3 regions of the Bacillus sp. z14 (2026) genome follow, and region 2 is predicted to be linked to each of the others. Evidence: predicted binding sites of a transcription regulator. Region 2 holds the regulator's gene; each other region holds the start of a gene.
What was found. Region 2 encodes Rex, which represses fermentation and respiration genes when NADH is low (regulators of the CRP and FNR family bind a similar motif). Its sites were predicted from a motif close to TTGTGAAATATTTCACAA; they were not measured.
Positions count from the first base shown of each region.

Region 1: a site for Rex is predicted at 1,206-1,223, ahead of AC4G3O_RS14330 (DUF1641 domain-containing protein). Genes of this name have one in related genera too.
Region 3: a site for Rex is predicted at 1,424-1,441, ahead of adhE (bifunctional acetaldehyde-CoA/alcohol dehydrogenase). Genes of this name have one in related genera too.

Region 1 covers NZ_JBZFQK010000004.1:64,249-66,523, forward strand. Annotated here, with positions in the region: gene AC4G3O_RS14325 (NAD(P)/FAD-dependent oxidoreductase) at 1-606, opposite strand, end outside; gene AC4G3O_RS14330 (DUF1641 domain-containing protein) at 692-1,117, opposite strand; gene AC4G3O_RS14335 (Na/Pi cotransporter family protein) at 1,485-2,275, opposite strand, start outside.
Region 2 covers NZ_JBZFQK010000006.1:8,755-11,029, reverse strand. Annotated here, with positions in the region: gene AC4G3O_RS16525 (CPBP family intramembrane glutamic endopeptidase) at 1-510, shown strand, start outside; gene AC4G3O_RS16520 (YdiK family protein) at 507-719, shown strand; gene AC4G3O_RS16515 (redox-sensing transcriptional repressor Rex) at 756-1,415, opposite strand; gene AC4G3O_RS16510 (ABC-F family ATP-binding cassette domain-containing protein) at 2,055-2,275, shown strand, end outside.
Region 3 covers NZ_JBZFQK010000003.1:98,112-100,386, forward strand. Annotated here, with positions in the region: gene adhE (bifunctional acetaldehyde-CoA/alcohol dehydrogenase) at 1-1,252, opposite strand, end outside; gene AC4G3O_RS11560 (c-type cytochrome) at 1,615-1,920, shown strand; gene AC4G3O_RS11565 (mechanosensitive ion channel family protein) at 2,019-2,275, opposite strand, start outside.

The sequences.
Region 1 (2,275 bases), on a different contig from region 2:
AATTTTTGGACCTGCTTCAACTAGGATAAATTTAAGCTCAGAAGGATCAACCATATATTTTTTAGCAACTTTAGGAGTTGTATCCGCAATTTCTCCAACTAATTCAACACCGGTTAGTCCACCGCCACCGATTACAATGGTTGCATCTGCTGGATTTTTAGTTTGTGCATATTCTTTTATTCGATCTTCGATATGCTTGTTAATTTTATTAGCATCCTCTGCTGATTTTAAGACCATACTATTTTCTTCAAGACCAGGAATGCCAAAATAAGCAGTTTGGCTGCCTAATCCAACGACTAATTTATCATAGGTTAAGATTTTTCCGCTTGAAAGGGTTACCTTTCTTTCATCTGCTGATATAGAGTCAACTTTAGAGATAATTAAATTAATATCTTTTCCTTTAAACAAACGATCTAATGGCATAGCAATTCGGCCTTCGCTAATATTGCCTGCTGCCAAGCGATGCAGTTCAGTAATAATTTGATGTGTCGGATATTGGTTAACAACTGTAATAGTAGCTTCTTCAGGAGTTAAATGCTGACGTGCTGATAATGCTGAAAGAAGACCGCCATACCCTGCTCCTAAAATAACAATTTCTTGTGCCATGATATGTTCCACCCTTGTTTGTAATTTTTTAAATCCAGTATTTTTCGAAAATTATAGAATAAGTGCTTTTTAAATAAATGAACTTTTATTTAGAACGTTCGTTGCTTACTTGAAGATAAGCGCTGGCAAAACGAAGAACCTTTTGGATTTGAGGATCTTTTAGCATTTTCATCAAACCGAATACACTGATCACTTCTTTGCTTTGTTCAGCTCTTTCCTTTGCTTCCATAGCATTGACAGCTATATGTTTGGCTGTTTTCGTAACAGGCTCTGCAAATTCCTTCGCTGTACTGGCAAAATCGTTTACTAATACTTTATCAGTAGCGACGGATTGAGCGAATTCATATGATTTGTTCAGTGCTGTTACAACTTCAGTTAATTGTGGTAATTGATTTAATAGTGTAACTAATGATTCCTGAACCTCTGGTTTTGATAATTGTTTTAACAATTCTTCTTGTGAAGCAACCGGAGAGGATTGTGTCTCTGATTGCTGTTTCATTGTGTCTGACATAGCAAATACCCCATTTCTGTTTGTTATAGCGAAAAATTAAATTAGTTATATTTATATAACCATAAATCCTCTACTTTAAGCATACTCCTTGTGTATAAATTCACAAAACTTTTTGCTCGAAAAAAGCGCTTTCATAGCAAAAAGAATACTATTTACACTATATTGATAGTGAAATATTTCATTCATCAATAGTTACCGTTGTAATTTTGATTTATAAATAATGAAAACAGGAGGATTTTTGAGGATGATAAATATGTGTAAATCTAAAATAGTTAATGGGGAGAGAGTGTGTTTAGGGCATTTTATAATAGTGAAATAATGAATGAAGGGAAGAAAATAGACTCTCCGAGGAGAGTCTATTTTCTGTTTATTCTTGTTCACCGATAATAGTTTCGGCAATGTTTTTAGCGTGATCGCCGATGCGTTCAAGATTACTTAAAATATCAACGTAAACAAGGCTTGCTTGTGCAGAACAGGATCCATTATTTAAACGGATGACATGCTGCTTTCTTAATTGGCGCTCCATCTTATCGATTTTACGTTCCAATTCGAGTACCTTATAGGCACTTTCCTTATCTTGATTCTCTATTGCCGCCATCGCTTCTTTGACCGCTTCTATAGTTAGTGTGAACATTTGAGACATGCCTTCTGTGGCCTCATCTGTAAATGTTGCTTTATTTGTATTTTTATACTCTGCAAATTCCAGAATATTTTCGAAATGGTCGCCAATGCGTTCGATATCAGTGATGGTATGCATTAGAATATTATGTTCGTCAGATTCATTAGCAGACAGTGAACTTGTGGAGACTTTAACAAGATAATCTGTTATTTTGTGATCTAAATTATTAAGAGCCTCTTCAATTTGATTACCTGTATTCAATGAAGCAGTTTCATTAGTTAACAGGTAGTTATACGTTTCTTCCAATCCTTTAATAGCAAACTCGCCCATTCGCAAAGTTTCCTTTTTCGCCTGTCCAAGTGCAATAGAAGGAGATTGGTCGATGATTCGTTCATCCAGATGCTCTGGTTTATACTCAATAACAGTATCTTTTCCTGGAATGAGTTTAGTAACAATCCACGCATATACACCAATGAATGGAATCATGATCAGTGTGTTTGTAATGTTGAATGTTCCATGTGCAAAGGCAATGGTCATTT
Region 2 (2,275 bases):
GATCAGGCAAGTGTGGGAGCTTCGATCGGCTGGGCAATTGGCGGAGTATTTCTTGCTTTGTTTTCACAATCTATAGCTGGTAATATCGAACGAATTATTGGTATTCCTACCGGGTCTGAAAATACACAGAATATACTCGGTCTCATTGAGGCAGTACCGCTTGTTATGGTAGTCAGTTCTGTACTTGGGCCATTTTTAGAAGAGATTGTCTTTAGGAAAATTATCTTTGGCACATTACACAAGCGATTGAATTTCTTCCTGAGCGCGTTAATCAGTTCACTGATCTTTGCCGTTGCTCACATGGAATTTGTACATATCCTGCTTTATACAGCAATGGGATTCACATTTGCTTATTTATATGTTAAAACAAAGAGAATCCTTGTTCCTATTTTTGCCCACATTACTATGAATACATTAGTTGTAATCGTACAATCACTTTACAAAGATGATATATTAAAAAATATGGAAGAGCTTAATAAAGTTCAAAGCTTTATCGGAGGTTTGTTATGAGACGTTCACCGTTGTATATGGCAACGACTTACTTAATTTTAGGTGCTATTTTTATATTTTTTGCTGTTCAAAATGTATCACGCAGCGGTTGGGATTTCTTTACCTATTTCCTGATCATACTGGCTACACTTGATGTTGGTTCAGGAATCCGCTTGGTGATGATTCATAAGCAAATAAAGAAAATGAAAAGTGAAAAACCAAAAGAATAACAAAAAAAATCTCGGAGGGAAAACCTTCGAGATTTTTTATTCTGTATCTTCCGTATTTCCGGATGGATAATGTTTAAGAAAATATACTAATGATTGCAATTCGACTGCAAGGTCAATATGATGGACACGAATGCTGTCTGGCACATTCAGACGTGCCGGCGTAAAGTTTAAAATAGCCTTAATGTTCGCAGCCACTAAACGATCTGTAATAGATTGGGCAACCTGTGATGGAACTGTTAAAATAGCTACACTAATATCTTGCTTTTCAAGTTTTTTCTCCAGTTCATCCATATGATAGAGCGGAACATCCCCTATAAGGGTTCCTACTTTATCAGGAGAAACATCAAACGCCATTTCAATCTTTGTATTATTATTTTTCATAAAATTATAATTTAAGAAAGCTGTACCTAGATTCCCGACTCCAATTAGAGCTACCTTTGTAATCTCATCTTGATCGAGAGTTTTTCTAAAGAAGGATAATAGATAATTAACATTGTAACCATACCCTTTTTTACCTAAAGCACCAAAGTACGAGAAATCTCTTCGTATAGTAGCTGAATCTACTTTAACAGCTTCACTTAGTTCTGCGGAAGAAACTCGTAGTTTTCCTGACGCGTGTAGATTTTGTATAAAACGATAATATAATGGAAGTCGTTTGGCTGTAGCCTGCGGTATTTTAGTATTTTCCTGCAAAATTAATTCCCTTCTCCCTATTCTTTCTTGTCAATCGTTACTCCATATATCAAAACTGCCTTTGATAATCCCGACTGGTTTTACCCCCCGGTTTTCCAATGAAAATAGTTTCCTTCAATAACCATTGATTTTTCGATTGCTTTGCACATAACATATAAGGTTAATCAAGTATTGCTGAAACAGCTGTTATTTCTTACTTTCGTTTTTAAGATTATACGAATAATTAATCTATTCATATTTTCAGCTTTTTTCCATATAAAATCAATATCTAATCCTTGGAGTGCCCGGGTACCACATAGAAATTATATCAGAAGTTTTCTTCACTACCATAATTCTAACTATCTTAGCTATGTATAATACGCCGCTTTTTTATCAATGATTCGTTAATTTTATATTCGAGCAAAATACTAGGACTAGCGGTTCTGATTGTTTCCAGGTTACCTCCGCGATACCAATCATATGGGATCTTTCCTGATTAATAAAGCACGTAAATTCACTGAAAGTTTATTCTCCTATTCCTATTCTATAATATTTCTATCATTTTTGGTAATTTTTGTGTGAGTATTCACAAATTTTCTATTAAGTTGCGGTGCTTATCAAGAGTAGGCTACACTTAAGGTATGTACTTCTTGAGGTGAGAATATGATTATTTTACAAGTTAATAATGTATCCAAATATTATGGAGCTGAAGCAATTTTATCTACTATTAAGCTCGAAGTTCAAACGAAAGACCGTATAGCACTTGTTGGCAGAAACGGTGCAGGAAAATCCACCCTGCTTAAGATCATTGCAGGTCACCTTTCACATGACAGTGGGGAGATCTATAAGCCAAAAGATGTTTCGATTGGATATTTGGCTCAAAA
Region 3 (2,275 bases), on a different contig from region 2:
TATAGATGTCACCAATTCCTCCTTGAGCAGATGGGGAATTTACAATAATACGACATGCTTTCATTTTTATTCCGTATTCCCGTTGGATTTGTTCATTGGTGCTATGAATAACGGCCGAGTGTCCAAGACCACCTAAGTTCAGCATATCCATACATGCACCAAAGCCCTCTTCCGTAGATTTAACACGGATACACGCCAATACCGGACTTAATTTTTCACGAGATAAAGGATATTGTGGACCTGCACCATCAATTTCGGCAATTATTATTTTGGTATGCTCAGGTACTTTAATTCCAGCCATTTCAGCTATCTCATTAGCAGATTTTCCAACAATATGAGCATTAACGGCACATGATTGTTCATCAATAACAAGACGTTCAAGTTTCTTTAATTCTTTATCATTTACAAAATAGCAGTTATTTTTTATAAACTCTTGTTTAACTTCTTCATAGATCTGATCATCTACAATAATAGCTTGCTCAGAGGCACAGATCATGCCGTTATCAAAAGACTTCGATAAAATAACATCATTGACTGCACGTTTTACTTTAGCTGACTTTTCAATATAACAAGGTACGTTACCAGGACCTACACCGAGTGCCGGCTTACCTGTAGAATAAGCTGATTTAACCATTCCTGCTCCGCCTGTCGCAAGCACTAATGCGATATCTTTATGATTCATTAATTGCTTTGTAGCTTCAATGGATGGGTGCTCAATCCATTGAATACATCCTTTAGGAGCACCTGCAGCTACGGCAGCATCATGCAGGACTTGCGCCGCCTTCTTGGAGCATTCTTGTGCTGATGGATGGAAAGCAAATATAATTGGGTTACGTGTCTTAATAGATATTAAAGCTTTAAACATAGTAGTCGAAGTAGGATTCGTAACTGGTGTGACACCTGCAACAATTCCGACAGGCTCTGCAATCTCCATGACACCTGTTTGTTGATCTTCACGAATGACACCAACCGTTTTATCGTATTTAATACTGTGCCAAATATATTCCGTTGCAAACATGTTTTTAGTACATTTATCTTCGTAAATCCCTCTGCCAGTCTCTTCCACCGCCATTTTAGCTAAAAGCATGTGTTGATCAAGACCGGCAATTGCCATTTGATGAACAATCTCATCGATTTTTTCTTGATCAAATGTCTCAAATGTACGCAGGGCCGATTTTCCATTTTCGATTAACTCTTCAATCATCTCAGATACCTTAAGGACTTCTTCTATTTTTTCTTCTTTAACAGCCATTTCAATTTCCTCCTTATAGAAAACCTAGTATTGGTCGTAAATAGTCCCACAGGGATAAAATGCGTCCCTATTAGTGAAAAAAATTACTGAACATCCTATCTGACAATTTAATTTTATCAGATTATTTAAAATCAGTCTGTAAACAATTTGTGAACACCTTCACCTTACAGATTGTGAAATACTTCACATTCTTATTATATGCCTGCTTTATGTATTTGTCTAACTGTAGTCATTATTTTTTGAATTTAAGTCCTTTGTCATAGATCCACTTCTATCGGATTGACAGAGAAGTCTTTATATTGACAAAATAATAAACTCAAGTAAAGTAATTCTTAAATAGAACTGAAGGGAGAATGATTCCTATGTACAATAAAGCCCTCTTACTGGCAGGCTTAGTTTTTTCTTTAACTGCATGCTCTTCTGGTAATAAAGAAGAATCGCAAAAACCACTAACAGAAGAAGAAAAAATATATGCCAATAACTGTGCTTCCTGCCATGGCAATGCTTTAGAAGGCTATGCCGGACCAAAGCTTGAGGATATCGGAAATAGTATGAGTAAGGATGAAATCCTGGATATAATCAATAACGGTGCGAAAGGAATGCCTGCAGGAATAATCAAAGGCGAGGATGCAGAGAAAGTTGCTGCATGGCTTGCTGAGAAAAAGTAGAATAGAGATTTAAAGAGAGATATGGAATCAATGGTTTATGGTTTAATGAAAATTAAACAGCACTAAGAAATGCCGTTACCACTACGTAACGGCATTTCTTAGTGTTCTATATAATCCTTTTGTCTATCTTGTACGGCAAATTGTTGCGATGCTAAACCAATACGATTTTCATACATTTTCTGCGCCATAACTTTCTTAGCCATTTGAGCTGCTTCCATATAGTACTCATCGCTTACTGTAGCTTTGATTGAAAATCGTAAGCCATACGGACTGCTATCTAATGAAGATAAGCCATGAACTTGATAGGGTTCGAGATATTCTCCTTTTAAATCAGTTTTGAGATAATGGATTTGCT